Regions from separate parts of the Cellulomonas sp. NPDC058312 genome, predicted to be linked through region 2. Evidence: predicted binding sites of a transcription regulator. Region 2 holds the regulator's gene; the other holds the start of a gene.
What was found. Region 2 encodes LexA, which represses DNA repair genes until DNA is damaged. Its sites were predicted from a motif close to TCGAACANNTGTTCGA; they were not measured.

Region 1 (15,042 bases), on a different contig from region 2:
CGCTCAACTGCCCGGTGGAGATCGAGCGACAGGCCGACGCCCCCGCGATCACCCAGGTGCGCCTCGAGCGGAAGTCCGGCCCGATCGTGCTCGACCGGCCCGACGGCAAGACCGCCGCTCTGCGCCAGCCCGACCAGCCCGAGCACCGGATCGCGCTGCCGATCCGCCAGCTGCGCGAGTGCCTCGCCGAGGAGCTCCGCCGCCTGGACGCCGACGAGGTCTACGGCGAGGTCCTGCGCAAGGGCATGACGAAGGTCGGCGCATGACGGCCGCCCTCCGGACCGTGCTCGTCCACCCCGACGCGACCGTCCTCGCCGAGGCCACCGCCGCGCGGCTCCTCACCCGGCTGGTCGACGTGCAGTCGGCCGCCGCCCCGGTGCACGTCGTGCTCACCGGCGGCACGGTGGGCATCCGGACCCTCGCCGCCGTCGCGGCCAGCCCGGCGCGGGACGCCGTGGACTGGTCGGGCGTGCACCTGTGGTGGGGCGACGAGCGGTTCCTCGCCGACGGCGACCCCGACCGGAACGAGACGCAGGCGCGCGACGCGCTGATCTCCGCCCTCGGCGACGCGCTCCCCGGGGCCAACGTGCACCCGATGCGCGCCCTCGACGAGGCGGCCGGCATCGCCACGCCCGAGGACTCGGCCGCCGCCTACGCCGCCGAGCTCGCCGCGTTCGCCCCCGAGGGGTCCGACGTGCCGGCCTTCGACGTGCTCATGCTCGGCATGGGCCCGGACGGGCACGTCGCGTCCCTGTTCCCGGGGCACGAGGCCGTCGGCACGACCGGCGTCCCCACGGTCGGGGTGCACGGCTCCCCCAAGCCGCCGCCGCTGCGGGTCTCGCTCACGTTCGAGGCCATCCACGCCGCGCAGGAGGTCTGGGTCGTGGCCGCGGGCGCGGAGAAGGCCGGCGCGGTGGCGTCCGCGCTCTCCGACGCCCCGGTCGAGCAGACCCCCGCCGCGGGGGCACGCGGCACCCGCGCGACGCTGTGGCTCGTCGACGCGGCCGCGGTGGCCGAGGTCGGCGCGGCCTGACCTGCGCCGCGCACCGCATCACGCACGACCCCGGGGGCCCGGCAGCACCCGCTGCCGGGCCCCCGTCCCGCTCGACCGACGCGCAGGCACGCGCAAGGCCCCGCAGCGACGTGCTGCGGGGCCTTGCGACGACGTGGGTCGGAACGGGACGCCTCAGCGCACCCCGCCGCCGCGACGCGCACGGAGCGACGCCAGGGCCTCGTCGAGGATGGCCTGCCCGTCCTCGGTGGAGCGGCGCTCCTTCACGTAGGCCAGGTGCGTCTTGTAGGGCTCGTTGCGGACCGGGGACGGCGGGTTCGCCTCGTCCTGGCCCGCGGGGTACCCGCAGCGCGGGCAGTCCCAGGTCTCGGGGGCCTCGAGGGCCGCCTCCTCGGCGAAGCTCGGCCGGGTCTCGTGGCCGTTCGCGCACCAGTACGAGATCCAGATTCGCGGGGCGGCGTCGCCGCGCTCGGCCTCGCCCATGGGGCCCGCGCCGACGCGCGAACCCCGGATCGCACTTCCGCTCGCCATGCTGGTCGCTCCTCAGCTCACGCGCTCGACGAGGCCGAGCAGCACGATGACGATCGCCCAGACCAGGCTCACGCCGATGGTGATCCGGTTCAGGTTGCGCTCGGCGACACCCGAGCTGCCGGCGCTGCTGGTGATGCCACCGCCGAACATGTCCGAGAGACCGCCGCCCTTGCCCTTGTGCAGCAGGACGAGCGGGATGAGCAGCAGGCTCGCGCCGACCAGGACGACCTGGAGGGCGATGGTGAGGGCGGTCACGGCGTGTCTGACTCTCTCGGTTCGCGGACCCGGCCCTGACCGGGACGGGGTGTGACGGGGTGGAGCGGGCGGTGCGGGGTCCAGGGTAGGCGACGCGACGCGCCGGAATCCAGCACGACAGGCCGGTCGTCGGCCCCACCACCGGGTCGGACGGGGTGCGCACGGTCGCGAGGAACGCGCGCACCCCGTCCGAGGTGAGCCGGTGGCGTCAGGCGCCGGCGCGGAAGAGCGCGATCTTCGCGAACTCCTCGGCGTCGAGCGACGCGCCGCCGACGAGGGCGCCGTCGACATCGGCCTTCCCGATGATCTGCGCGGCGTTGCCGGACTTCACCGAACCGCCGTAGAGCACGCGGACGGCCTCGGCGACCTCGGTCGAGTACAGCTCGGCGAGCTTGCCGCGGATGGCCTCGCAGACCTCCTGGGCGTCCTCGGGGGTGGCGACCTCGCCGGTGCCGATGGCCCAGACGGGCTCGTAGGCCACGACGACGGACTTCGCCTGCTCGGCGGTGACGCCGGCGAGCGAGCCCTCGAGCTGGGTGAGCGTGTACGCGACGTGCTCGCCGGCCTTGCGGACCTCGAGGCCCTCGCCGACGCACACGATCGGGACGATGCCCGCACCGAAGGCCGCGACGGCCTTGGCGGCCACGACCGCGTCGGACTCGCCGTGGTACTCACGACGCTCCGAGTGGCCGACGGCGACGTAGGTGACGCCGAGCTTGGCGAGCTGCGCGGCCGAGACCTCGCCGGTGTAGGCGCCGGACGCGTGCCGCGACACGTCCTGGGCGCCGTAGCCGATCGCCAGCTTGTCCGCGTCGACCAGGGTCTGCACGGAGCGGATGTTGGTGAAGGACGGCAGGACGACGACCTCGACGTCCGAGAAGTCGTGCTTGGCGTCCTTCAGGGTCCACGCGAGCTTCTGGAGCAGGTGCACGGCCTCGTGGTGGTCGAGGTTGAGCTTCCAGTTGCCCGCGATCAGGGGGGTGCGTGCCATGTGGATCAGGCCTCCAGGACCGCGATGCCGGGGAGGGTCTTGCCCTCGAGGAGCTCCAGCGACGCGCCGCCGCCGGTCGAGATGTGGCCGAAGCCGGCCTCGTCGAAGCCGAGGCGACGCACGGCCGCGGCCGAGTCGCCGCCGCCGACGATGGAGAAGCCGTCGGTGTCGACGAGCGCCTGCGCGACGGCCTTGGTGCCGGCCGCGAACGCGTCGAACTCGAAGACGCCCATCGGGCCGTTCCAGGCGATGGTCTTCGCACCGAGGATGGCCTCGCGGAACAGCTCGCCCGACTTCGGGCCGATGTCGAGGCCCATCTTGCCGGCCGGGATCTTGTCCGCGTCGACGGTCTCGTGCGGGGCGTCGGCGGCGAAGCCGTCCGCCGCGACGACGTCGACGGGCAGGACGATCTCGACGCCCGACTCCTGCGCCTGCGCGAGGTAGCCCTTGACGGTCTCGACCTGGTCCTGCTCGAGGAGCGAGGCGCCCACCTCGTGGCCCTGGGCCTTGAGGAAGGTGAACATCATGCCGCCGCCGATGAGCAGCTTGTCGGCCTTGGTCAGCAGGTTCGCGATGACGCCGAGCTTGTCGGAGACCTTCGAGCCGCCGAGCACGACCACGTACGGGCGCTCCGGGTCCTCGACGGCCTTGCGCAGCGCCTCGACCTCGGCGAGCACGAGCGTGCCGGCCGCGTGCGGCAGGCGCAGCGCGACGTCGTAGACCGACGCCTGCTTGCGGTGCACGACGCCGAAGCCGTCGGACACGAACGCGTCGGCGAGCTGGGCCAGCTCGTCCGCGAGCTCGCCGCGCACGGCGTCGTCCTTGGACGTCTCGCGGGCGTCGAACCGGATGTTCTCGAGCAGGGCGATCTGGCCGTCCTCGAGGGCGGCGACGGTGGCCTTGGCGGAGTCGCCGACCACGTCCTGCGCGAGCGTGACGTCCTGGCCGAGCAGCTCGCCCAGGCGGGCGGCGACGGGGGCCAGGCTGTACTTCGCGTCCGGCTCGCCCTTGGGGCGGCCGAGGTGCGCGGTCACGACGACGCGGGCGCCGGCGCCGAGCAGGCGCTGCAGCGTCGGCAGGGCGGCGCGGATGCGGCCGTCGTCGGTGATGGTCGTGCCGTCGAGCGGCACGTTGAAGTCGGAACGGACCAGCACGCGCTTGCCGCGCAGGTCGCCGAGGTCCTCGATGGTCTTCATGCTCTCCTACTTCGCTTCCGTGCCGCCGACGTCGCCGACGACCCTGGCTCCTACATGGCAGCGTCCGCGGACGCCGGGGTCGTGAGCCGACCCCGGCGTGCGCGGACGCATGACCGTCGCTACGGACGGACGAGTGTCAGAGACGCTCGCCGACGTAGCTGGTGAGGGCGACGAGGGAGTTGGAGTAGCCCCACTCGTTGTCGTACCAGGACACGACCTTGACCAGGTCGCCCGACACCTTGGTGAGCTTGGCGTCGAAGATGCTCTGGTGCGGGTCGGTGACGATGTCGCTGGAGACGATCTCGTCCTCGACGTAGGACAGGATGCCCTTGAGGGGACCCTCCGCAGCGGCCTTGACCGCGGCGTTGACCTCGTCGACCGTGACCTCGCGCGAGGCGGTGAAGGTCAGGTCGGTGGCGGAGCCGGTGATGGTCGGCACGCGCATCGCGAAGCCGTCCAGCTTGCCCTTGAGCTCCGGCAGCACGAGCGCCACGGCCTTGGCCGCACCGGTCGAGGTCGGGACGATGTTCTGCGCGGCGGCGCGGGCGCGGCGGAGGTCCTTGTGGGGGCCGTCCTGCAGGTTCTGGTCGCCGGTGTAGGCGTGGATCGTGGTCATGAGACCACGCTCGATGCCGATCGCGTCGTTGAGCGCCTTGGCCATCGGGGCCAGGCAGTTCGTGGTGCAGGACGCGTTGGAGATGATGTGCTGCGTCGCGGCGTCGTAGTCGGTGTGGTTCACACCCATGACGAAGGTCGCGTCCTCGTTCTTCGCCGGGGCGGAGATGATGACCTTCTTGGCGCCGGCGGCGATGTGCGCCTTGGCCTTCTCGGCGTCGGTGAAGAAGCCGGTCGACTCGATGACGATGTCGGCGCCGAGCTCGGCCCAGGGGAGGTTCGCCGGGTCGCGCTCCGCGAGGGCGCGGATGTTCTTGCCGTCGACGATGATGTTGTCGTCGTCGAAGCCGACGCTCAGCGGGAAGCGGCCCAGCACGGTGTCGTACTTGAGCAGGTGCGCGAGCGTCTTGTTGTCCGTCAGGTCGTTGACGCCGACGATCTCGATGTCGGCGCCCGACGCCACGATGGCCCGGTAGAAGTTGCGCCCGATGCGGCCGAAGCCGTTGATGCCGACCTTGATGGTCACTTGCCCTCCTCGGCACGCGCCGGCAGGGCCGGCACACACTGTTGCGGTGATGGACTGCGCACGCCGCTGTGCGCTCCCGGAAACCCTGCGGTCACACGAACTTGACTCACCTGAGGTCTCCGGATGGCCTCCAGCCTATACCCGAGCGGGCACCGGTGCAGGGACCTAGGTCTGGCCGCGGACCGGGCGCCGCGTGGTGCGCGGACGCGACCGGCCCGGCGCGGCTAGAGGTCGAGCAGGTCGGGGCTGAGGCCCGACTCCGTGTCAGGGATGCCGAGGTCCTGGGCGTGCTTGTCCGCGGTGGCGAGCAGGCGGCGGATCCGACCGGCGACCGCGTCCTTGGTCAGCGGCGGGTCGGCCAGCTTGCCGAGCTCCTCCAGCGACGCCTCCTTGTGCGCGAGCCGCAGCTCGCCGGCCTCGCGCAGGTGCTCCGGGAGCTCCGCGCCGAGGATCTCGAACGCGCGCTCGACCCGCGCCCCCGCCGCGACCGCCGCGCGGGCGGACCGACGCAGGTTGGCGTCGTCGAAGTTGGCCAGCCGGTTCGCGGTGCCCCGGACCTCGCGCCGGACGCGGCGCTCCTCCCAGACCAGCAGCGTGTCGTGGGCGCCGAGCCGCGCGAGCATCGCGGCGATCGCGTCGCCGTCGCGGATCACGACGCGGTCGATGCCGCGCACCTCGCGGGCCTTCGCCGAGATCTGCAGGCGACGCGCGGCGCCGACCAGGGCCAACGCGGCCTCGGGCCCGGGGCAGGTGACCTCGAGCGCCGACGACCGGCCCGGCTCGGTGAGCGAGCCGTGCGCGAGGAACGCCCCGCGCCACGCCGCCTCGGCCTCCTGGGCGCCGGCGGCGACGATCTGCGGGGGCAGCCCGCGGACCGGCCGGCCGCGGTTGTCCAGCAGGCCCGTCTGGCGCGCGAGCGACTCGCCGTCCTTGACCACCCGCACGACGTAGCGGTTGCCGCGACGCAGCCCGCCGCCGGAGACGACGATCACCTCGGACTGGTGCCCGTACACCTCGGCGATGGCGGTGCGCAGCCGCCGGGCGGCGGCGCCGGTGTCCAGCTCGGCCTCGATGACGATGCGACCCGAGATGATGTGCAGCCCGCCCGCGAACCGGAGCGTGGCCGACACCTCGGCCTTCCGGCACGACGTCTTGTCGACCTGGAGCCGCGCAAGCTCGTCCTTCACCTGTGCCGTCAGAGCCATGCCGTCATCCTGCCATCCTCCGGGGGCGCCCGGACCCGCCTCCGCGCTCCGTCACCGCGCGCTCCCCCGGCCGGTCGGCGGCTCGACGTCACCCAGGTGCCCCTCGACGACGTCGCTGATCGCGGCGGCGAGCCGCAGGGCGTCGTGGCGCGGGGTGCCGTCGCCGCGGCGCACCTGGCGCAGCAGCAGGTGACCGCCGGCGGCGCGGGTCCGGGCCTCGAGCTCGTCGACGTCGTCCACGGAGCCCGGGTCGGCGATCACGGCGTCCACCCGCAGGTCGGGCGCGTGCTGCCGGAGCGCGTCCAGGTGCTCGCACGGGCCCATGCCCGCGGTCTCGGCGTCCGCGTCGAGGTTGAGCACGAGGATCCGCCGGGCGGCGGTCCGGTGCAGCGCCGCCGCGAGGTCGGGCACCAGCAGGTGCGGGATCACGGAGGTGTACCAGGAGCCGGGACCGAGGACGACCCAGTCCGCGGCCTCGACCGCGGCGACCGACTCGGGCAGCGCCGGCGGGCGCTCGGGCACCAGCCGGACGGCGACGATCCGGTCGCGCGCCACGGCCACCTGGCTCTGACCGCGCACGACGCCGGTGGACCCGTCGGCGCGCACGACGTCGGCCTCGATGGCCAGCGGGACCGCCGCCATCGGCAGCACCCGACCCCGGGCGCCGAGCAGCCGGCCCACCCAGTCTAGGCCGTCGACGGTGTCGCCCAGCAGCTCCCACAGCGCGACGATCAGCAGGTTGCCCACGGCGTGCTGGTCGAGGTCGCCGGCCGAGGTGAACCGGTGCTGCAGCACGTCCCGCCAGGTCCGGCCCCAGTCGGAGTCGTCGCAGAGCGCGGACAGGGCCATCCGCAGGTCGCCCGGCGGCAGCACGCCCAGCTCGTCGCGCAGCCGGCCCGAGGAGCCGCCGTCGTCCGCGACCGTCACCACGGCGGTCAGCCGGTCGGTGACGCGCCGGAGCGCGGCCAGGGTCCCGGACAGGCCGTGGCCCCCGCCGAGGGCGACGAACGCGGGCCGGTGGTCGCCCGTCCCGGTCATTCCTTGCCGAGGTCCCGGGCCGCGACGGTGACGCGCTGGCCACGGGCGCGCAGCCGCTCGGCGATCGCCTCGCTGATCGCGACGGACCGGTGCTTGCCGCCGGTGCAGCCCACCGCGACGGTCACGTAGCGCTTCTCCTCCGCGAGGTAGCCCGCGAGGACCGGCTCCAGGGCGTCCACGTACCGGTCGACGAACTCCAGCGCGCCGGGCAGCCCGAGCACGTAGTCGCGCACGGGCGCGTCCCGGCCGGACATGTGCCGCAGCTCGGTGATCCAGTACGGGTTCGCGAGGAACCGGACGTCGACGACGTGGTCCGCGTCGAGCGGGATGCCGTACTTGAAGCCGAACGAGATGACGTTGACCCGCAGCACGTCCTCCTGCTCGGAGGTGGACACCGCGGCCCGGACGATCCGCCCGAGCTCGTGCACGTTCGTCTCCGAGGAGTCGATCAGCACGTCGGCGCGCTCCCGGATGTCCGACAGCAGCGCGCGCTCGGCGGAGATGCCGTCGAGGATCCGCCCCTCGCCCTGCAGCGGGTGCGGGCGCCGGACCTGCTCGTAGCGGCGGACCAGGACCTCGTCGGAGGCGTCGAGGAACAGGATCCGGTAGTCGACGCCGGACTCGCGCAGCTGGGCCAGCACCGCCAGCAGGTCCGCGAAGAACTCCCGACCGCGCACGTCGACGACCGCGGCGATCCGCAGGTCCGCGCTGGGCGGGCCGCCGTGGGTGAGCATGCCGACGAGGTGCGTGAGCATCTGCGCGGGCAGGTTGTCGACGACGTACCAGCCCATGTCCTCGAGCACGGCACCCGCGCGGGTGCGGCCCGCCCCGGACATGCCGGTGATGATCAGGACGTGGGGCTGCTGGAGGTGGGGCGCCTCGGTGGCCGCCTCGATCGCCGGGATGCCCTGGGGGACCGTGATCGGCGAGATCTCGTCGCTCATGACCCCAGCATGCCAGCCGGACCGGCACCCGGCGTGACCGGCGCGGGCGCGGCCCCCGCCGGCGCGGCCGACTCCCCCGCCGGCGCGGCCGACTCCCCGGCCAGCGCGGCGACGACGGCCGCGGCGGTCCGCTCGCCCATCCCGGGCACCGACGCGATCTCCTCGACCGTGGCGGCCCGGAGCCGCTTCACCGAGCCGAAGTGCTTGAGCAGGGCAGCCGACCGCGCGGGTCCGAGCCCGGGCACCCCGTCGAGCACGGAGACCGTCATGCCCTTGCTGCGCTGCTTGCGGTGGGCGGTGATCGCGAACCGGTGCGCCTCGTCGCGGACGCGCTGGAGCAGGTACAGGCCCTCGGAGGAGCGCTGCAGGATCACCGGGTAGTCCTCCCCCGGCAGCCACACCTCCTCGAGGCGCTTGGCCAGGCCGCAGAGCGCGACGTCGTCGATCCCGAGCTCGGCGAGCGCGGCCGCGGCGGCGGCGACCTGCGGGGGTCCGCCGTCGACCACGACCAGGTTCGGCGGGTAGGCGAACCGCTGCGGCTTGCCGGTGGTCTCGTCGACCGGCCCGGACCGCACGGGACCGGCGTCGGTGTCGGCCAGCGCCGCGGCGACCTGGTCCTCGCCGAGGCCGATCTCGAGGTCCCCGGCCTGCTCGCGCTCCGCGAGGTAGCGGCGGAACCGGCGGGTGATGACCTCGTGCATCGCCGCGGTGTCGTCGCGCGCACCCGTGCCCTCGGGCCCGCGGATGCTGAACCGGCGGTACTCGCTCTTGCGGGCCAGCCCGTCCTCGAACACGACCATCGACGCGACCTGGAAGGTGCCCTGGTTGTGCGAGACGTCGTAGCACTCGATGCGCAGCGGCGCGGTCTCGAGGCCCAGGGCCTCCTGGATCTCCTGGAGCGCCAGGCTGCGGGTGGTGAGGTCGCCGGCCCGGCGGGTGCGGTGCAGGACCAGGGCGTGCTCGGCGTTCTTCAGCACCGTCGCGGCGAGCTCGTGCTTCTCGCCACGCTGCGGGACCCGGACCTGCACGCGGCTGCCGCGCAGCCCCGTCAGCCAGGTCTGCACCTGGTCGACGTCGGGCGGCAGCACCGGCACCAGCACCTCGCGGGGCACGGACCCGGCGGTCGCGCCGTCGCCCGCGGGCGCGTCGCCGTAGACCTGCTGGAGCAGGTGCTGGACGAGCTCGGCGTCGGTGACGTCCTCGACCTTCTCGACCACCCAGCCGCGCTGGCCGCGGATCCGGCCGTCGCGGACGTGGAACACCTGGACCGCGGCCTCCAGCTCGTCGCCGGCCAGCGCGAAGATGTCCGCGTCGGTGCCGTCGGACAGCACGACGGCGTTCTTCTCGGTGGCGCGCTGGAGCGCGGCGATGTCGTCGCGGAGCCGGGCGGCGCGCTCGAAGTCGAGGTCGGCCGCGGCCTCCTTCATCCGGGCGGTGAGCCGCTTGGTGAACCGCGCGGTGTCCCCCGCCATGAAGTCGCAGAACTCCTCGGCGAGGACGTGGTGGTCCTCCTCCGAGATCTTCCCGGTGCACGGCGCGGAGCACTTGTCGATGTACCCGAGCAGGCACGGGCGGCCCTGCTGCCGCGCGCGCTTGAACACGCCCGCCGAGCAGGTCCGGACCGGGAACACCCGCAGCAGCAGGTCGACGGTCTCGCGGATCGCCCACGCGTGCGCGTACGGGCCGAAGTACCGGGTGCCGGGCCGCTTGGCGCCGCGCATCACCTGGACGCGCGGCACCTTGTCCGCCAGCGTCACCGCGAGGTACGGGTACGACTTGTCGTCGCGGTACTTGACGTTGAACCGGGGGTCGAACTCCTTGATCCAGGAGTACTCGAGGGACAGCGCCTCGACCTCGGTGCCCACGACGGTCCACTGCACGGACGCGGCCGTGGTGACCATCTGGTGGGTGCGCGGGTGCAGCCCGCCGACGTCCTGGAAGTACGAGCTGAGGCGCTGGCGCAGGCTCTTGGCCTTGCCGACGTAGATGACCCGGCCGTGCTCGTCGCGGAACCGGTACACGCCGGGCTGGTCCGGGATCTCCCCCGGCGCCGGGCGGTAGGTCGCGGGGTCAGCCATGCGCACCACCGTAGTTCGGGCCCGCCGCCCCGACGCGCGCGGGACGTCGGTACCGTGGGCCGATGGGACTCCTGCACCAGTACGCCGCCGACGTCGTCTGGACCGGGGCCGGCGACTCCGGCACCACGGGGTACGCGACGTACGGGCGCGACCACGAGATCCGCGTGGCCGGGAAGCCGACGGTCCTCGGGTCCGCGGACCCGGCGTTCCGCGGCGACCCGACGCGGCACAACCCCGAGGAGCTGCTCGTCGCGTCGCTGTCCGAGTGCCACATGCTCTGGTTCCTCCACTTCGCCGCCACGTCGGGCGTCGTCGTCGTCGGCTACGCCGACCGGGCCACCGGGACCATGCGGGTCGAGGCGGCGGGGCACGGGCAGTTCACCGAGGTGATCCTGCGACCCGCGGTGACGGTGCGGGCCGGGGCGTCCGTCCCGGGGGCACCGGGCGGAGCCGGGCTGGACGCCCAGCTCGCGGACCTGCACCGCCGGGCGCACGAGCACTGCTTCATCGCGCGGTCGGTGACGTTCCCGGTGCTGACCGAGCCGGCGCCCGCGGTCCTGGAGACCGCGGGCGCCGACCCGGCCTGACGCCGGCCCGCCGACCGACGCGGGGTCAGGCGCTCACGCGCTCCTGGGCGGGGTCGTCGAGCACCTCGGCGAGGAACGTGCCGGTGTGGCTGGCCGCGACCCGCGCGATCTGCTCCGGCGTGCCCTGCGCGACGACCGTGCCGCCACCGGAGCCGCCCTCGGGCCCCATGTCGATGACCCAGTCGGCGTTCTTGATGACGTCGAGGTTGTGCTCGATGACGATGACGCTGTTGCCCTTGTCGACCAGGCCCTGGAGCACGCCGAGGAGCTTGCGGATGTCCTCGAAGTGCAGCCCGGTGGTCGGCTCGTCCAGCACGTAGACCGTGCGCCCGGTGGAGCGGCGCTGCAGCTCGGTCGCGAGCTTGACGCGCTGCGCCTCGCCGCCGGACAGGGTCGGCGCCGGCTGGCCGAGCCGCACGTACCCGAGGCCGACGTCGACGAGCGTGGTCAGGTGCCGGGCGATGGCGGGCACCGCGGCGAAGAACTCCGCGGCCTCCTCGATCGGCATGTCCAGCACCTCGGCGACGGTCTTGCCCTTGAAGTGCACCTCGAGCGTCTCGCGGTTGTAGCGCGCGCCGTGGCAGACCTCGCAGGGGACGTAGACGTCCGGCAGGAAGTTCATCTCGATCTTCAGGGTGCCGTCGCCCGAGCACGCCTCGCAGCGTCCGCCCTTGACGTTGAACGAGAACCGCCCGGCGGTGTAGCCGCGGACCTTGGCCTCGGTGGTCTCCGCGAACAGCTTGCGGATCCGGTCCCACACGCCCGTGTACGTCGCGGGGTTGGACCGCGGGGTGCGGCCGATCGGGCCCTGGTCGACGTGCACGACCTTGTCGAGCTGGTCGAGGCCGGTGATCCGCTTGTGCCGGCCGGCCACGCGGCGGGCGCCGTTCAGCTCGTTGGCCATCACGGTGTAGAGGATTGAGTTCACCAGCGTGGACTTGCCGGAGCCGGAGACGCCGGTGACCGCGGTGAACGTGCCGAGCGGGAACGAGACGTCCACGTTCTGCAGGTTGTGCTCGCGGGCGCCGTGCACGGTGACCTGGCGCTTCTTGTCGACCTTGCGGCGCTTCGCGGGCATCGGGATCTGCCGACGCCCCGACAGGTACGCGCCCGTCACGGACTCGCGGGAGTCGAGCAGGCCCTGCAGGTCGCCGGAGTGCACGACCCGCCCGCCGTGCTCGCCGGCGCCCGGGCCCACGTCGACGATCCAGTCCGCGGTGCGGATGGTGTCCTCGTCGTGCTCGACGACGATCAGCGTGTTGCCGAGGTCCCGCAGCCGGGTGAGCGTGTCGATGAGGCGGCGGTTGTCGCGCTGGTGCAGGCCGATGCTCGGCTCGTCCAGCACGTAGAGCACGCCGACCAGGCCGGAGCCGATCTGCGTGGCGAGCCGGATGCGCTGGGCCTCGCCGCCGGACAGCGTGCCGGCGGCCCGCATCAGCGACAGGTAGTCGAGGCCGACGTCGAGCAGGAAGCCGAGGCGGGCCTGGATCTCCTTGAGCACCTGCTCCGCGATCTGCCGCTCGCGCACGCCGAGCTCGAGCGTGTCGAGGAAGTCGCGGGCCTCGCGGATCGGCAGCGCGCAGACGTCGGCGATGGACTTGCCGCCGACCAGCACGGCCAGCACCTCGGGCTTGAGGCGGGTGCCCTCGCACACGGGGCACGGCACCTCGCGCATGAAGGCCTCGTACTTCTCCTTGCTCCACTCGGAGTCGGTCTCCGCGTGGCGGCGCTCGAGGAACGTGATGACGCCCTCGAACCCGGTGGAGTACTGCCGCTCACGGCCCCAGCGGTTCTTGTACTTGACGTGCACCTTGTGGTTCTCGCCGTGCAGCACGGCGAGCTTCGCCCGCTCCGGCAGGGCGCGCCACGGCACGTCCATCGAGAAGCCGAGGTCGTCGGCCAGCGCGGTGAGCACCCGCTCGAAGTACTCCGAGGAGATCTGGGCCCACGGCGCCACGGCCCCGTCGCGCAGCGACAGGTCCTCGTCGGGGACGATCAGCTCGGGGTCGACCTCGAGGCGCGAGCCGAGCCCCGTGCACTCGGGGCAGGCGCCGTACGGGGCGTTGAACGAGAACGTCCGGGGCTCGATCTCCTCCAGCGTGAGCTGGTGGTCGTTCGGGCACGCGCGGTTCTCGGAGAACCGGCGCTCGCGCTCCGGGTCGTCCGCGTCGGCGTCGACCATCTCGACCACGAGCAGGCCGCCGGCGAGCCCGAGCGCGGTCTCCACGGAGTCGGTCAGCCGGCGCTGCACGCCCTCGCGGGCGACCAGGCGGTCGACGACGACCTCGATGTCGTGCTTGAGCTTCTTCTCGAGCGTCGGCGGCTCGGCCAGCTGGACGACCTCGCCGTCCACGCGGGCACGGGCGAAGCCCTTGGCCTGGAGCTCCTTGAACAGGTCGGCGTACTCGCCCTTGCGGCCGCGGACCACCGGCGCGAGCACCTGGTACCGGGTGCCCTCGGGCAGCTCGAGCAGCCGGTCGACGATCTGCTGCGGCGTCTGCGCGGTCACGCGCTCACCGCACACCGGGCAGTGCTGCGTCCCCGCGCGGGCGAACAGCAGGCGCAGGTAGTCGTAGACCTCGGTGATGGTGCCGACCGTCGACCGCGGGTTGCGGTTGGTCGACTTCTGGTCGATCGACACCGCGGGCGACAGGCCCTCGATGAAGTCGACGTCGGGCTTGTCCATCTGGCCGAGGAACTGCCGCGCGTACGCGGACAGCGACTCGACGTACCGCCGCTGCCCCTCCGCGAAGATCGTGTCGAAGGCCAGCGACGACTTGCCGGACCCGGACAACCCCGTGAAGACGATGAGCCTGTCCCGGGGCAGATCCAGGTCGACGTTGCGCAGGTTGTGCTCGCGGGCCCCCTGGACCACCAGTCGATCGTTCACGCGCGCCATGCTACGGCCGACCACCGACAGGCGCACATGTGTTCGAACGGTGCGCACCGCCCGGCGGACGCGCACGAGAGGTCGCCCATGCGGCGGCACGGCTGGTCACCGCATGATGAGGCGGTGACCGCACCGTCCGCGTCCCCGCCGTCCGTGACGCAGCCCACGCCCCCGCCCACGACGGGAGCCGGCCCGGCGCCCACCCCCATCGGCGACTACGCCGTCCTGGGTGACGGCCGCACCGCCGCGCTCGTGTCCCGCGCCGGGTCGGTGGACTGGCTCTGCCCGTCGCGGTTCGACTCCCCCGCGTGCTTCGCCGCGCTGCTCGGGCGCCCGGAGCACGGCCGCTGGCTGCTGGCGGTCGAGGACGCGACCCGCGTGACGCGCCGGTACCTCGGCGACTCGTTCGTGCTCGAGACGACGGTGGAGACGCCCACGGGCACGGCGGTGCTGCTCGACGCGATGCCGCTGGGCGACGACCGCTGCGACCTGGTCCGCCGGGTGACCGCGACCCGCGGCACCGTGCGCGTCCGGCACGAGTGGGTGGTCCGGTTCGGGTACGGCCGGGTCGAGCCGTGGGTGCACCGGGTGCGGGACCCCGACGGCGTCGAGGTCATCCGCGCCGTGGCGGGCCCGGACAGCGTCGTGCTGCGCGGCGACCGGCTGCCCCGCCCGCACGGTCGCGCGCACACCGACGCCTTCACGCTGGACGAGGGCGGGTCCGTCGAGCTGGCCCAGACCTGGGTGCCGTCCTGGCAGCCGGTGCCGCGGGCGCCGCGGGGCGCGCACCGGATCGAGGCCACCGAGGAGCGCTGGGGCCGGTGGGCACGCGCGTCCCGGTACACGGGCACGTACCGCGACGCGGTGGTGCGGTCGCTGCTGGTGCTGCGGCTGCTCACCGACGAGCAGACCGGCGGGATCGTCGCGGCGGCCACCACCTCCCTGCCCGAGGACCCGGGCGGCGAGCGGAACTGGGACTACCGGTACTGCTGGCTGCGCGACGCGGCCATGACGCTCGAGGCGCTGCTCGAGCACGGCTACCGCGACGAGGCGCAGGCGTGGCGGCAGTGGCTGCTGCGCGCGGTCGCGGGCGACCCCGCGGACATCCAGATCATGTACGGCGTCGACGGCAGCCGGGACCTGCCCGAGCGCACCCTCGACCACCTGCCCGGGT
Region 2 (15,042 bases):
CGCTGGCTGCTGTTCGCCGGCGAGGTGGTGCGGCGCGACCCGAGCCCGCGGCTGGCGGTGCTCGCGGGCCTGCCGAGCGTCCTGCCCGCCGCGGCGGTGGCGCTGGCGTGCGCCGCACGGTCGCCGCGCGCGGGGGCCGCCACCGCCGTCGTGCTGCTGGGCACCGCGGTCGCGACCCGGGAGCTGCGGGGCCGGCTCGGCGCCGGAGCGCAGGGGACCCTGGGCGTGCTGCTGGAGCCCGTGGCGGCCGTGCTGACGCCGCTGCACGCGGTCTCGGCGGCCCTCGGCCCGCGCAGCGTGGTCTGGCGCGGGCGGCGGGTGCGCGTGGGCGTCGGGTCGACGGCGTGACGCGGGGACGCGTGGGGCCGGCGCGAACGAGATCGGCGCGCACGAGATCGGCGCGCACGAGAGCGGCCGCGACGAGCGCCGCCCGGACGACGGGGCACGCGTGAGGTGGCTCGACCGGCACGCGGCGTCGCCGAGCGTCGTCGACCCGGCCACCCCGCTGCCGGCCCGCGCGGCCTGGCTCACCGGGCAGAGCTCCTGGACGCACTCCCGCCTGTCGCCGGCCCAGGACGCGGTGCTCGACGCGCTGGCCGTCGACGGGTGGGAGCCGCTGCGGCTCGGTCTGCCCTGGACCGAGGCGGCCACGACCGGGGAGTACCGCCGGGTCGCGCTCCCGCTGGCGTCTGCCCGGAACGCCGCGCAGCACCTCGCGGCCCGGCCCGGCGGCCGGTTCGCCCACCAGGTCGCGCGGCACCTGCAGCCCGTCCTCGACGGCACCGCCGACCGGCTGCTGCTGCTGTGCGGCAGCACCGGGGCGCAGCTGCTCGGCGTCGCGGCGCCGCTGGTGCGGGTCCCGGCGGGGCTCACCGTGCACGTGGTGGCGCTGGGCCCCGTGGGCGCGGCGCTGCGGCCCGGGGCCCGGTGGCACGTGCGCGTCGTGCGCGGCGAGCGCGACCGGGTCAGCCGCCTCGGGTACCGGGGGCCGGTCGACGTCGTCGTCCCCGGCGGTCACCTCGACGCGGCGACCGGCCCCGCTGCGGTCGCGGCGGTGCGGGCGCTGGTACCCCGCCCGGAGGAGGTCCCGTGACCGGCCCGCGCCTGCTGCTCGCGGCCCCGCCGTTCGCGGGGCACCTCAACCCGCTGCTGACCCTCGGGCGCGGTCTGCGCGCGCGGGGCTACGACATCCGGTTCGCCACCGGCGCCGCGAAGGCCGACGCGGTGCGCGCGCACGGCTTCGAGGTCCACCCGCTGCTCGCCGACGACCCCGGCGTCTTCGACCGGATCTCCGACACCCCCGGCCCGGTCCGGTCGAACCCGCTGCTGCTGACCCGCCAGCTGCGGGCGAACCTCGCGCTGCTGCCCCGCGCCGACGCCGAGCTCGACGCCCTGGTCCGGCGGGACGGCCACGACGCCGTGCTCGCGGACTTCACCGCGCCGGTCGCGGGCCTGGTCGCCGAGCGGCACGGCCTGCCGTGGCTGACCACCATGCCGACGCCGCTGGCGCTGGAGACCCGCTCCGGCACGCCGTCGTACCTCGGTGGCTGGGGCCCGGCGCGGCACGCCGGCCACCGGGCCCGCGACGCCGTCGGGCGCACCGCCACCCGCGCCGCCAAGCGCGGGATGCAGGTCGCGCTCGCCCGGCAGTTCCGCGCGGCGGGGGTGGGGGTGTACCGCCCGGACGGCTCGGAGGCGGCGTACTCGCCGACGGCGGTCCTCGGGCTGGGGATGTCCGAGCTGGAGCTGCCGCGGGACTGGCCCGCGGCGTTCCGGATGATCGGCCCGGTCACCGCGACGCCCGAGCCGTGGCCGCAGCCGCCGGTGCTGCCCGACGGCCGGCTGGTGCTGGTGACCCTCGGCACGCACCTGCACTGGGCCAAGCGGGACCTCGTCGCGCAGGCCCGGGGCCTCGTCGCCGCGGCCGGGGGTCGGACCGTGGTGGTCAGCCTCGGGGACGCCGCGCGGCGGCAGGCGCGCCCGGTGCACGTCGAGCCGGGCCTGCACGTGTTCGGCCACCTGCCCTACGACGCCGTGCTGCCGCGATGCGACGCGGTCGTCCACCACGGCGGCGCAGGGATCCTGTACAGCGCCGTCCGCGCCGGGGTGCCCGCGGTCGTGTGCCCCCAGGACTACGACCAGTTCGACTTCGCCGCGCGGGTGGTCGCCGCGGGTGCGGGGGTCCGGGTGCGTCGCCTCGGCACCCGCGCGGCGGCCGACGCGCTGCGGTCCGTGCTCGCGGCCGACCGCGGCTCGCTGGTCCGGCTCGCGGCCGCGGCGGCCGCGTACGACCCGGTCGGTGCGGTGGACGCGGCGGTCAGCGCCCTGCTGGCGGGCCGGCCGCTGCCGCCGGCGCCGGGACGTGCGGCTCCCGACGCACCCGCCGGAGCTTGACCAGCGGCCCGGTCGGCTCGATGCCGCCGGGCGTGATGGCCACCGGCCCCAGCCCGGCGCGGGCGACCGCGGCCACCAGGCCGTCCCGTGCGCCGGGGAACGCGTCGGCGGGCTCGACCGCGAGCGTCAGGCCGGCGGCGGCGTGCTGCACCACCCGGAAGTCCCGCACGCCGGGTGCCGCCAGCACCGCCGCCCGCACGAAGTCCGGGAACAGCGGCGCCGGGACGCCGTCGCCGCCGGGGAGCCACAGCAGGTCGTCGGCGCGGCCCAGCACCTCGTCGACGACCTGGCGCGGGTCGCCGCACGGGCACGCGTCGCCCGCGACCAGCACGTCCCCGAGGCGGCGCCGGAGCACCGCCTGGCTGGTGCGGAACAGGTCGGTCACCACGGGGACGAACCGGCGGTCGGCGGGCGGTCCCACGGGCTCCCGCTCGACCACGACCAGGTCCTCGGCCAGGTGCAGCCGCCCGTCGGCGCAGCTGATCCCGAGGAACCCCTCCGCCGCCTGGTAGACCTGGTCGACGCGCAGCCCGAACGCCGCCTCGACGGTCCGGCGGTCGTGCGGGTCGAGCACCTCGGCGACCGACAGTACGCGCCGCAGCGGCAGCCGGACGCCCGCCCGGGCGAGCAGCACCAGGACCGAGGGCGGCGCGACCAGCACCGTGGGCGCGGCGGCGACCACCTCGGCGACCAGCGCGTCCACCGGCAGCGCCAGGTCCACGAACCGGAACTGCACCCGGCCGCCGTCCACCGACTCGTACAGCGGCCCGCCGGCCCGCAGCACCAGGGTCACGCGGGCCCCCGCGAGCAGACCGTCCGGCAGTGCGCGGGCCAGCACCTCGCCGGCCCAGCGGTCCCGCTCGGCCGCGGACGTGAGGAACGCGGTCTGCTGCCCGGAGGTGCCGGACGACAGCCCGACGGACAGACCGCGCAGGGTGGTGCCGAAGTCGCGACCGCGCTCCGCGGCCCGCGCGGCCGTGACGCACTCCTCGAGACCGACGCCCCGCGTGTTCAGCCCCGCGAACCGCGCCAGCACGTCGGGCTTGTCCAGCACCGGCAGGTCGGCCAGCGTCCGGGGCGCGGTGCCCGCGTACGCGGCGTACCGGTGCGGCGCCCGGGCCAGCACGCCCCGCAGGTGCCGCTCCTGCCAGCGCTCGAGGGCGGCACGGTCGGCGAACCGGCGTCGCCGCGCGTGCGCGTAGTGCCAGAGCACCCGGGCCCGGCTCACCCGCCCAGCACCGCGCGCGCCGCCGCGATCGCGTCCTCGTCGTGGGACGGCAGCACCAGCACCCCGGTGCGCCGGCGGGCCAGGTCGTCGAGCGCGGCCAGCGTCCCGCGGTAGGCCGCCCAGTCGGCGGTGACGGCGCGCGCCACCGGGTGCGGCAGCTCGCCGTGCGTGACGGCGCGGGTGTGCCACGCGGCGTCGCCGACCAGGACGAGGTCGGCGCCGGGTGTCCGGACCACCAGGCCGAGGTGCCCCGCGCTGTGCCCGGGCAGCGGCACGACGAGCAGCCGGCCGTCGCCCAGCAGGTCGCGCGCGCCGGTCAGCGGGTCGAGGTCCGCCGCCGCGGCCGGCGGCAGCGACGCCGGGTCCACCAGCCGGTCCGGCAGGTCGTCGGGGAGCAGGGCCGGCAGGAGGCCGCGCCGCAGCCGGCCGAACCCCCGCACCCGGCGGGCGAGCGCGACCGCGTCCGGGTCGGCGACCACCCGCGCCGCCGGGAAGTCCAGCAGCCCGCCCACGTGGTCCGCGTGCAGGTGCGACAGCACGACGTACCGGACGCCCGCGGGGTCGACGCCCCGCGCCGCGAGCTGGGCGGCCGCAGACGCGTCGGGCTCGACGTGCACCGGCAGCAGGCCGCCGTACACGCGGTCGAGGCCGCGGGCCATCGCCTCGCGGACCCGTGGCGCGTACCCGGTGTCGAACAGCACGACCCCGTCGGGGTGCTCCACGACGACCACGAGGGCGGGGAAGCGGACGGGCGCACGGCCCGCGCCGCGACGGGCGATGCCGGCGGGGTGGGTGGTCCACCCGGCGGTGAGCAGCGAGACGCGCACGGTCAGTACCTCAGGACGATCGCGGACAGGGTGAGCCCGGCACCGGTGCCGAGCAGCAGGGCCGTGTCGCCGCGCCGCAGCCGGCCCGAGGCGACGGCGTGGTGCAGCGCGGTGGGCACGGACGCGGACACCTGGTTGCCGTGGTCCGCCAGCACGTCGACCACGGCGTCCGCGCGGACCCCGGTGCGCTCGCGCAGGTAGCGCAGCCCGACGCCGCTCGCCTGGTGCGGGACCAGGACGTCGACGTCCTGCGGCGTGACGCCGGCGCGGCGCTCGACGTCGCGCAGGAACGCCGGCACGGTCCGGGCCACGTGCCGCAGCAGCACGGCGCCGTCCATCCGGAACAGGTACGCCGACGGGTCCGGGGGCGGGTCCATCGCGTTCCACCGCGTGCCGCCCGCCTCGATCCGGCACGCCCGCCAGGCCTCGGGCCAGGTCGCCGAGCGCGCGGCGAGCACCGCGGAGGACTCGCCCGGCTCCGCGGGCCCCAGGACCACCGCCGCGGCCCCGTCGCCGAACAGGGCGCTGCTCTCCGGCTCGGTGTGGTCCAGGCCGCGGGACGCGAGCTCGGTCGCCACGACGGCCACCCGGCGCCACCGGCCGGTCGCGATGCCCGACGCCGCGATGCCGAACGCGGTCAGGAACCCCACGCAGGACGCGTTCACGTCGAACGCCTCGCACGCGCCGCCGGGCGCCTCCAGGGCCGCGAGCGTGAGCACGGCGGTGGTCGGCATCGGCTGCTCGGGCGCGACCGCGGACACGATCAGGGCGTCCAGGTCCGCGACGTCCAGCCCGGCGGCGGCCAGTGCGGCGGCGACCGCGGACGCCGCCATCCGCGAGGACGTCTCGCCCGGGCCGGCCCACCGGCGGGACGTCACGCCGGACCGGGCGGCGGAGGTGCCGGGCGGGCGGCCGAACCGCTCGTCGAGCTCCGCGGACGAGACCACGACGGCGGGCTCGTGCACGCCGGTGCCCAGCACGCGCACCGGCTGCGGCGGAGCGGCGGGCCCGGACGCGTGGCCGGCGGGCGGGGTCTGGTCGGCGGGGGTCGGCACGTCGGCCCGGTGGGTCATGCGCGCCAGGATGGCACGACCGACGGGCCGCCCCGCACCACGCCGTGGCCGGTCAGAGGCTGCGCAGCACCGAGACGACGCGGCCGAGCACCTGCGCGTGGTCGCCGTCGATGGGGGAGTACGCGGGGTTCTGCGGCATGAGCCAGACGTGGCCGTCCGTGCGGCGGAGCGTCTTGACCGTGGCCTCGCCGTCGAGCATCGCGGCGACGATCTCCCCGTTCTCGGCGACCGGCTGGCGCCGGACGACCACCCAGTCCCCGTCGCAGATGGCCGCGTCGATCATCGAGTCGCCGACGACCTTGAGCAGGAACAGCTCGCCGGATCCCACGAGCTGCCGCGGCAGCGGGAACACGTCCTCCACGAGCTGCTCCGCGAGGATCGGCCCGCCGGCGGCGATCCGGCCGACGACCGGGACGTACGCGGCCTCGGGCGCACCGTCGCGCGCCGCGCTGTCCTCGTCGCCGAGCCCGCCGGCGCCGGTCGCCCGGAGACCGGGCGCGCCCGGCAGGGCGGCGACGCCCCGGGAGTCGTCGGGCTGCACGACCTCGATCGCGCGCGGCCGGTTCGGGTCGCGGCGCAGGTAGCCCTTGCGCTCGAGCGCGGTGAGCTGGTGCTTGACGCTCGACGGGCTGGTCAGCCCGACCGCGTCGCCGATCTCGCGCATGCTCGGCGGGTAGCCGCGGCTCTCCACGGAGGCGCGCACGGTCTCGAGCACGAGCCGCTGGCGCGGCGTGAGGCCGTCGCCCCCGCCGAGCTCCGCGACGCCGCCGTCCTCGGCCGGCGCCGTGGCGCCCGCTGCCTCGCTCGTCATGTCCGCTCCCGTCCTCGCGACGCCGGTGCCCGCCGCACCCGTCCGTCGTGCTCCGCACCCGAGGCGGTCCGTGCTGGTCACGACGCTGCCGGGCGGTCGTGTCAGTGCCTCGTGGTGCGCTTCTCCCGACGTCACGAGAGTAGGGCGCCCGGGCGGGTGGATCAAACACCTGTTCGATCGTGTCTCGACATCCCACCCGGGGTGTGGTTCAGTTTCGTACAGACGTTCGAACGAACAGGTGTTCGACCCGGTGTCGGGCGCGGTGCAGCACAGCAGATCGAGGTCGCGTCGCGGCCCAGGAGGGAAGTGGTGGGGATGAGCGCCATCGCAGCGCAGCCGTGGACCACGGCGAAGCCCGTCGTGCGGACCGCCTCGACGGGGTCGCGGCCGGCGGGATCGCGGCCCGTGGGTTCGTGGTCCGCGTCCGCGTCCGCGTCCGCGGGGCGCTCGGGCGCGCGCCCGGTGCGGCACCTCGTCGTCGTGCCGGACGTGACCTCGCTCCCGGAGCGACCCCGGGCCGTCCGGTCGGCCGCGGTGCCGGTCGCGCCCGCCCCGTTGCGGCTGACCCGCCGGGGGCGGGCGGTGCTCGTGCTGCTCGGGCTGCTGGTGGTCATGGCCGGCGTGCTCGGTGGACAGGCGGTCGCCGACGGCCCGGAGCGCGCGGTCGAGGTCGTCACGCACGCCGTGCAGTCGGGGGAGACGCTGTGGCAGATCGCCGCGGGTGTGACGGCGCCGGGCGAGGACGTCCGGGACGTCGTCGCGGAGCTCCAGGAGCTCAACGGCCTCGCGGACGGGTCGCTCGTCGCGGGTCAGGTGCTGCTCCTCCCGGCCGACTGAGGCGGTTCGAGGGCTCGCGCCCACGCCCAGGTCAGGCACGAGAACGCCGCGGGTGGATTACGTGAGCAGGTGCTTGCGTAATTGCCACGGGCGCCCCTAGGGTGGTGCCACCTCGAACGGCTGGCTGGGGGGCTCGCCGCGAGGGACGCGTCGTCGTCGTGGCTCTCGGGCCCGGCGCAGAGGCGTGCAGCAACCGTCCGGACGAGGCGAGTCGTCCGGACGAGACGGGACGGGGGCGTCCCCACGAGGGTGGCCGCGCACGCGGCCACCCTCGTCGTCGTCCCGGGGTGTCTGGCGCGTCTCGAGGCGTCCGGGGCTCCTGACCAGCGCCTCCGTGCCCGGCCGAACCCGTGTTGCACCGGCTGGCGCACGGGTCCTACGGTGTCCCGGGCGTCCGGACCGGCGCGGCGCAGCCGCCACCCGCCGACCGTGCCGCCCACGCACCGTCAGGAGGCACCCCGTGCACTGCCCGTTCTGCCGTCATGCCGACTCCCGCGTCGTGGACTCCCGCACGTCCGACGACGGGCTGTCGATCCGCCGACGCCGGCAGTGCCCCCAGTGCAACCGCCGGTTCACCACGATCGAGACCGCGAGCCTGTCGGTGGTCAAGCGGTCCGGCGCCACCGAGCCGTTCAGCCGGGAGAAGATCGTCAACGGCGTCCGCAAGGCCTGCCAGGGTCGCCCGGTCAGCGAGGACGACCTCGCGCTGCTCGCCCAGCGCGTCGAGGAGACCCTGCGGGCGAGCGGCAGCGCGGAGCTCGACGGCTCGGAGATCGGGCTGGCCATCCTCGGGCCGCTGCGCGACCTGGACGAGGTCGCGTACCTGCGGTTCGCGAGCGTCTACCAGGCGTTCAGCTCGCTCGACGACTTCGAGGCGGCCATCACGGTCCTGCGCGCCGAGAACGAGGAGGCCGACGCCGCCCGTCGCGCCGCCGCCGAGGCCCCGGCGGTCCCGGGCGCCTGAGGTCGCGCCCCGCGGGCGCGCGCGTCGTACTACGGTCGATGGGTGATCCCCGCTGACCTGTCGCTCCTGCACGCACCCGGCACCCCCGCGCTGGCGCCCGACGGCTCGTTCGTCGTCGTGGCCCGCACCGCGCCCGACCTCGAGTCCGACGAGTACACCGGCCAGCTCTGGCGGGTGCCCACCGACGGCTCCACGCCGCCCGTCCGGCTGACCCGCGGGCACCGGGACACCGACCCGCGTCTGTCGCCCGACGGCCGGTGGGTCGCGTTCCTGCGTGCCGAGCCGAAGGGCCGGCCCCAGCTCCACCTCGTCGAGTCTGCGGGCGGCGAGCCCGTGCGGCTCACCGACGCCCCGCTCGGGGCCGGCCCGGCGCGCTGGTCGCCCGACGGCTCCGCCCTCGCGTTCCTGGCCCGGGTCCCGGAGGAGGGACGGTACGGCGACGACGCGTCCGCCGAGCGCCCCCGCCACATCACGGAGCTGCCCTACCGGGGCGACGGCGTCGGGTTCACGCGGGACAAGCGCCGCCGGCTGTTCGTCGTGGACGTCCCGGCCGACCCGGCCGCGCGCTCGGTCGTGCCCGAGGGCGAGGGCGCCACGCCGATCGCGCGCGAGGTGACCGCGGGCGACGTCGACGTCGAGCAGATCGCCTGGCTCCCGGGAGGCCGGTACGTCCTGGCGGTCGCCGCCCGGCACGCCGCGCGCGACAGCGACCTGCGGGCCGACGCCGCGGTCGTGGACACCGCGCCCGGCGCGAACCACGCCCTGCGTCCGCTGACCGACGCCGACGCGGGCAGCACGCTCGCCGTCGCCGCGGCGCTGCCCACGCGTGACGGGTCCGCCGTCTGGCTGCTCGCCCAGGACATGGGGGAGTCGGGCCGCGACTTCGTCGCCCGGCAGACGGGGCTCTACCGCCTCGCGCTCCGCACCGGGTCGGCGGGTCCCGAGGCCGCTGCGGCACCGGAGCGGCTGACGGACGCGGAGGCGGTCGACCTCGACCCGGGGACGTTCGCCGTCACCGCCGACGGCGTGCTCGTCGGCGTGCAGGAGCGCGGGACCGTCGTGCTCCGCGAGGTCGCGACCGACGGCACCGTCCACGACCTGGTGACCGGTGCGGTCGTCGCGCACGGCGTCGACGCCGCGACCGGCGCCCCGCTGGCTGCCGCGACCGTCGCGGGTCCCACGACCGCCGGCGACGTGCACGTCGTCGACCTCGGCACCGGCGCGACGCGCGTGCTCACCGACTGGTCGGCGCCGCTGCGCGCGACCGGGCGGGTCCGCGAGCCCCGCGAGGTCACGGCGACCGCCCCCGACGGCTACCCGGTGCACGGCTGGGTGGTGACGCCCGACCCGGAGCGGTACCCGGACCCGCACCCGACGCTGCTGATGATCCACGGCGGCCCGTACGCGCAGTACACGGTGGCCCTGTTCGACGAGGTGCAGACGCTCGCCGAGGCCGGCTACGCCGTGGTCTACGGCAACCCGCGCGGCTCCGCCGGCTACGGGTCGGCGCACGGGTCGGCCATCCGGCACGCCTTCGGCACCGTGGACACGGACGACGTGCTCGCGCTGCTCGACGCCGCGCTGGAGGACCCGGCGCTCGACGACGAGCGGGTGGGCGTCCTCGGCGGCTCGTACGGCGGCTACCTGACGGCGTGGCTGACCACCCGGACCGACCGGTTCCGCGGGGCGGTCGTGGAGCGGGGCTTCCTCGACCCGGTGAGCTTCGTCGGGTCGAGCGACATCGGCTGGTTCTTCGGGCTCGAGTACCTGGGGGACGGCGACGACGAGGCGTCCCGGGCGGCCGTCGCCGCGCAGTCGCCGATGGCGCACGTCGCCCGCGTCACCACGCCGACGCTGGTGATCCACTCGGAGCAGGACTGGCGGTGCCCGGTCGAGCAGGGCCAGCGCTGGTTCGTCGAGCTCAAGCGCCGTGGTGTCCCCGCGGAGCTGCTGCTGTTCCCGGGTGAGGGCCACGAGCTCACCCGCTCGGGCCGCCCGCAGCACCGGCTCGTGCGCTTCGAGCACGTCCTGTCCTGGTGGGACCGCATCCTCCCGGTCACCGCGTCCTGACCCACCGCGAGGGCGCAGCCGGCACCGCGAGGGCGCAACGGACGCCACGAGGGCGCAACCCCTGGGTTGCGCCCTCGTGGTGTCGCGTACGCCCTCGCGGCCCGGAGTCTGCCGGGTCAGGAGGGGCGGATCAGGCGGCGGGCCGCCGCCATGAGGTCGTCGCGGACGACCCGGCGCAGGACCTTGCCGATCTGGGAGCGGGGGAGCTCCTTGAGGATGACGATCTCGCGCGGGACGGCGTAGCGGGCGAGCCGCTCGCTGCACCACTCGCGCATCGCGGCGATGTCGACGTGCGCGCCGATCTCGGTGACGATCGCCGCGACGACCTTCTCCCCGAGGTCGCCGCCGGGCAGGCCGACGACCGCGACGTCCCGGACGCCCGGCATGTCCCGGAGCTTGTCCTCGACCTGCGACGGGTAGACCTTGAACCCGCCGGTGACGATCATCTCCTTGATCCGGTCCACCAGGACGACGAACCCGGTCTCGTCGACGCGGACGACGTCGCCGGTGCGCAGCCAGCCGTCCTCGAGCAGCTGCTCGGCGGTCTCCTCGGGCCGGCCCCAGTAGCCCGCGAACACCTGCGGACCGCGGATCAGGAGCTCGCCCTGCTCGCCGGGGGCGACCTCGCGGGTCGGGTCCTCCTGGTCGACCACGCGGATGTCGGTGCTCGGGAACGGCAGCCCGAGCGCGCCGGGGCGCCGGTCCGCGGACAGCGGGCTGCCCAGCGCGACGGGCGAGGTCTCGGTCATGCCGTAGCCCTCGATGACGAGGCCGCCGGTGAGGGTCTCCCAGCGCTGCGCGGTCGCGGGGGACAGCGACATCGCGCCGGAGATCGCGTACCGGAACGAGCTGAGGTCGGCGTGCTTGGCCTCGGCGGCGGCGGCGAGCCGGTCGAGCATCGGCGGGACCGCGGGCAGGAAGGTGCCGGGGCGCCGGCGCTGCGCGGCGAGGACCGCGGCCGGGTCGAACTTCGGGAACGCGACGAGCGTCGCGCCGACCCGGGTCGCGTAGGTCAGGCACAGGGTGAGGCCGAACGCGTGGAAGAACGGCAGCACGCCGTAGATCGTCTCGGTGCCGGGCTCGGCCTGGGTCCACGCCTGGCCCTGCACCGCGTTCGCCACGAGGTTCCGGTGCGTGAGCACGGCGGCCTTCGGCGTGCCGGTGGTGCCGCCGGTGTACTGCAGCAGCGCGACGTCGGAGCTCACCGGCTGCGGGTGGTCGGCGGGCAGCGGGGCGGCGTCGGCCACCAGGCGGTGCCAGACGGGCGTGCCGGCGGGCAGCGGCGAGCGCAGGGCGGCGCGGGTGGCCCGGGCGGACCGCACCGGCAGCCGCAGCGCGAGGCGCTTGACGGCCGGCAGGTCGGCGGACACGTCGACCGCGACGACGGTGCGCACGTCGGTCGTGGCCTGCGACTCGAGCGCGGCGGCGACGGCCTTCTCCCAGACGAGGGCGACCGTCGAGCCGGAGTCCGCGAGCTGGTGGCCGAGCTCGGCGGCGGTGTACGTCGGGTTGTGCTCGACGACGACCGCACCGAGCCGCAGCGCGGCGTAGAACGCCACCATGTGCGAGGTGCAGTTCGGCAGGGCGATGGCGACACGGTCGCCGGCGCGGACCCCGAGGTCGCGCAGCACGGTCGCCCCGCGGGACACGGCGTCGGCCAGCTCGGCGTACGTCGTGGCGGCGCCGAGGAAGTCGACGGCGACCCGGTCCGGCCAGGACGCGGCGGCGCGGTCGAGGGCGGCGGTCAGCGGCTCGTCGGGCACGTCGGCCTCGGCGGGGACGCCGGGGGCGTACGACGCGTGCCAGGGACGAGAGAAGTCGGTCACGGTGTCACCGTAACCTACGGATGCGTAGGTTACGTGTGCGTAGCACGCGTCGGGCGGGGAGGCACGGCAGTCGCCACGGCACGCCGCGCGGGGAGGTGCGCCACGCGGGTCCGGCGCGACCTCACAGGTCGGAGGACCGCGACCCCCACAAGTTGATCCCGCCGTCGACGGCGTGCCGGTCGATCTCCGCGAGCTCCGCGTCGGTCAGCGGGGCGGCCCGGACCGCCGCGAGGTTCTCCTCGAGCTGCGCGGCGGTCCGCGCGCCGAGCGCCACCGACGTCACCCGCGGGTCGCGCAGCACCCAGGAGATCGCGAGCTGAGCGAGCGTCTGCCCGCGCCCGTCGGCGACCTCGGCGAGCGCCCGCACCCGCGCGAGGTTCTCCTCGCTCAGGTACTCCGGCCGCAGCGGACCTCCCTGCGCGGCCCGCGAGTCCGCGGGGACGCCGTCGAGGTACTTGCGGGTCAGCAGCCCCTGGGCGAGCGGCGAGAACGCGACCACGCCCATCCCGGCCTCGCCGGCGACGTCGAGCAGGCTGCGGCCGCCCGCGTCGGCGTCCGGCTGCTCCACCCAGCGGTTCAGCATCGAGTACGAGGGCTGGTGCAGGGTCAGCGGCAGGCCCATCGACGCGGCGACGGCCAGCGCCTCGCGCGTCCGGGACGCCGAGTACGACGAGATGCCCGCGTACCGCGCACGCCCGGACTCGACGGCGGTCCGCAGCGCGCCGATCGTCTCCTCCAGCGGCGTGCTCGGGTCGAACCGGTGGCTGTAGAACACGTCGACGTGGTCGACGCCGAGCCGGCGCAGCGACTGGTCGAGCGACGCGAGCAGGTACTTGCGCGACCCGAACTCGCCGTAGGGGCCGGGCCACTGCCGGTAGCCGGCCTTCGTCGCGATCAGGAGCTCGTCGCGGTAGGGCGCCAGGTCGGTGGCCAGCAGCCGGCCGACGCTCTCCTCGGCCGCACCCGGGGGCGGGCCGTAGTTGTTCGCGAGGTCCAGGTGCACGACGCCGAGGTCGACGGCGCGCAGCACGAGGGCGCGCTGGTCGGCGAACGGCGTGGCGTCGCCGAAGTTCTGCCACAGGCCCAGCGTGGCCGCGGGCAGGTCCAGCCCGGAGCGGCCCGCGCGGCGCAGGGGGAGTCGGTCGTGGCGGTCGGGGTCGGCGAGGTGCACGACCCCGACCGTACCGGCCGGACGACCGCAGGGGTCAGGACACCACGCGCAGGCGGATCGTCTCCGGGCGGGCGCGCAGCGCCTCGACGACCTCGCGCTCGACGGCGACGGCGTCGGTCACCACGTAGCCGACCTCGCCGCGGGTCGCGAGCAGCTGGCCCTCGATGTTCGCGCCGTGCTCGGCGAGCGTGGCGTTGACCGCGGCGAGCACGCCGGGGACGTTGCGGTGCAGGTACGCGAGCCGGTGCACGCCCTCGCGGCGCTCGAGCGTGAGGTTCGGCAGGTTGACGCTGAGCATCGTGGTGCCGGTGGCGAGGTAGTCGCGCAGCTTGTTCGACACGAACTGCCCGATGGCCTCCTGCGCCTCCTCCGTCGACCCGCCGGTGTGGGGCGTGAGGATGACGTTCGGCAGCCCGCGTAGCTCGGAGTCGAACGGGTCGCCCTTGCGCTTGGGCTCGACGGGGAACACGTCCACCGCGGCGCCGGCCACGTGGCCCGCGAGCACCGCGTCGCGCAGGGCCGCGTAGTCCACGACGAACCCGCGGGACAGGTTGAGGAAGATCGCGCCCTCGCGCATCCGGGCGAACTGCTTGGCGCCGAACAGGCCGGCGTTGCCGCTGCGGCCGTCGACGTGCAGCGTCACGATGTCCGCGACGTCGAGCAGCTCGTCCAGGGTCTCCGCACGGCGCGCGTTGCCGAGCGCCAGCTTCTCGGCGGTGTCGTAGAACACCACGGACATGCCGAGGTTCTCCGCGAGCACCGACAGCTGGGTGCCGATGTTGCCGTACCCGACGATGCCGAGCGTGCGACCGCGGACCTCGTGGGCGCCGTCGGCGGACTTGTTCCACACGCCGTCGTGCATCGACCGGTCGAGCACGGTGAGCCGGCGGGTCAGTGCGATGATGTCGGCCAGCGCGATCTCCACCACCGAGCGGGTGTTCGAGAACGGCGCGTTGAACACCGCGACGCCCCGGGACGCCGCCGCGTGCAGGTCCACCTGGTTGGTGCCGATGCAGTACGCGCCGATCGCGACCAGGTCGGTGGCGGCGTCGAGCACCGCCTCGGTGACCTGGGTCTTGGAGCGGATGCCCAGCAGGTGCACCCCCTGGAGGGCCTCGGCGAGCTCGGACTCGTCGAGCGCGCCGGAGCGCGTGACGACCTCGTAGCCGGCCGCCTCCAGGATGGAGCGGGCCTGAGGATGCAGGTTCTCGAGCAGCAGGGCGCGTAGCACGCCCCTATGGTGCGCCGGAACCGCCCGGGCTCCAAGCCGGTCCCGGTCCTCGGACACCCGGGTCAGGCGTCGCCGTCCCAGCCGGCGGGCAGGGGCCGGGCGTGCACGACGTGCAGCGCCTGCGTCGGCCGGGTCATCGCGACGTACAGGTCGCCGGCGCCGCCCTTGAGGACGTCCGCGGGCTCGACCAGGACCACCGCGTCGAACTCCAGGCCCTTGCTCTGCGTCGGCGTCATGAGCGTCAGCGGGGCGTCGAGGTCCGGCAGGCCGGTCCGGGTCGACCCGGCGCCCGGCAGCACCGCGGCCAGCGTCGGGAGCAGCTCCGGCGGGGCGATGACCGCCACCCGGCCCGCGCCGCTCGCGTCCCGGACCGCCGCGAGGGCCTCGGCCGCGTGCCGGGCCGTGGCCGCGGGGGCGTCCGCGGCGTCCACGTGCTCGGTGCGCAGGGCGTCCTCGACGTCGCGGGCGGACGTGGTCGGCGTCAGGGGCAGGCCCGCGGCGCGCCCGACCCGCTCCGCGGTCCGTGCGACGGACGCGGGCGTCCGGTAGTTGACCGTCAGCTCCGCGAGCCGCCAGCCGCCCTGCAGGAACCGGTCGAACGTCGTCGCCC

Region 1: uvrA (excinuclease ABC subunit UvrA) is a predicted target of LexA. The motif match lies at 13,899-13,914, and genes of this name have one in related genera.

Annotation. Positions count from the first base shown of each region.
Region 1 is NZ_JBHVZE010000002.1:224,626-239,667, reverse strand. It holds gene ACFVXN_RS05430 (glucose-6-phosphate dehydrogenase assembly protein OpcA) at 1-266, shown strand, start outside; gene pgl (6-phosphogluconolactonase) at 263-1,033, shown strand; gene ACFVXN_RS05420 (RNA polymerase-binding protein RbpA) at 1,187-1,543, opposite strand; gene secG (preprotein translocase subunit SecG) at 1,556-1,798, opposite strand; gene tpiA (triose-phosphate isomerase) at 2,007-2,789, opposite strand; gene ACFVXN_RS05405 (phosphoglycerate kinase) at 2,795-3,985, opposite strand; gene gap (type I glyceraldehyde-3-phosphate dehydrogenase) at 4,122-5,126, opposite strand; gene whiA (DNA-binding protein WhiA) at 5,351-6,331, opposite strand; gene yvcK (uridine diphosphate-N-acetylglucosamine-binding protein YvcK) at 6,383-7,369, opposite strand; gene rapZ (RNase adapter RapZ) at 7,366-8,313, opposite strand; gene uvrC (excinuclease ABC subunit UvrC) at 8,310-10,391, opposite strand; gene ACFVXN_RS05375 (OsmC family protein) at 10,454-10,978, shown strand; gene uvrA (excinuclease ABC subunit UvrA) at 11,004-13,868, opposite strand; gene ACFVXN_RS05365 (glycoside hydrolase family 15 protein) at 14,022-15,042, shown strand, end outside.
Region 2 is NZ_JBHVZE010000001.1:884,524-899,565, forward strand. It holds gene ACFVXN_RS03965 (glycosyltransferase) at 1-348, shown strand, start outside; gene ACFVXN_RS03970 (hypothetical protein) at 449-1,093, shown strand; gene ACFVXN_RS03975 (glycosyltransferase) at 1,090-2,394, shown strand; gene ACFVXN_RS03980 (F390 synthetase-related protein) at 2,318-3,622, opposite strand; gene ACFVXN_RS03985 (MBL fold metallo-hydrolase) at 3,619-4,449, opposite strand; gene ACFVXN_RS03990 (3-oxoacyl-ACP synthase III family protein) at 4,452-5,522, opposite strand; gene lexA (transcriptional repressor LexA) at 5,575-6,333, opposite strand; gene ACFVXN_RS04000 (LysM peptidoglycan-binding domain-containing protein) at 6,649-7,170, shown strand; gene nrdR (transcriptional regulator NrdR) at 7,631-8,134, shown strand; gene ACFVXN_RS04010 (S9 family peptidase) at 8,177-10,204, shown strand; gene ACFVXN_RS04015 (AMP-binding protein) at 10,321-12,030, opposite strand; gene ACFVXN_RS04020 (aldo/keto reductase) at 12,152-13,201, opposite strand; gene serA (phosphoglycerate dehydrogenase) at 13,236-14,432, opposite strand; gene ACFVXN_RS04030 (HelD family protein) at 14,495-15,042, opposite strand, start outside.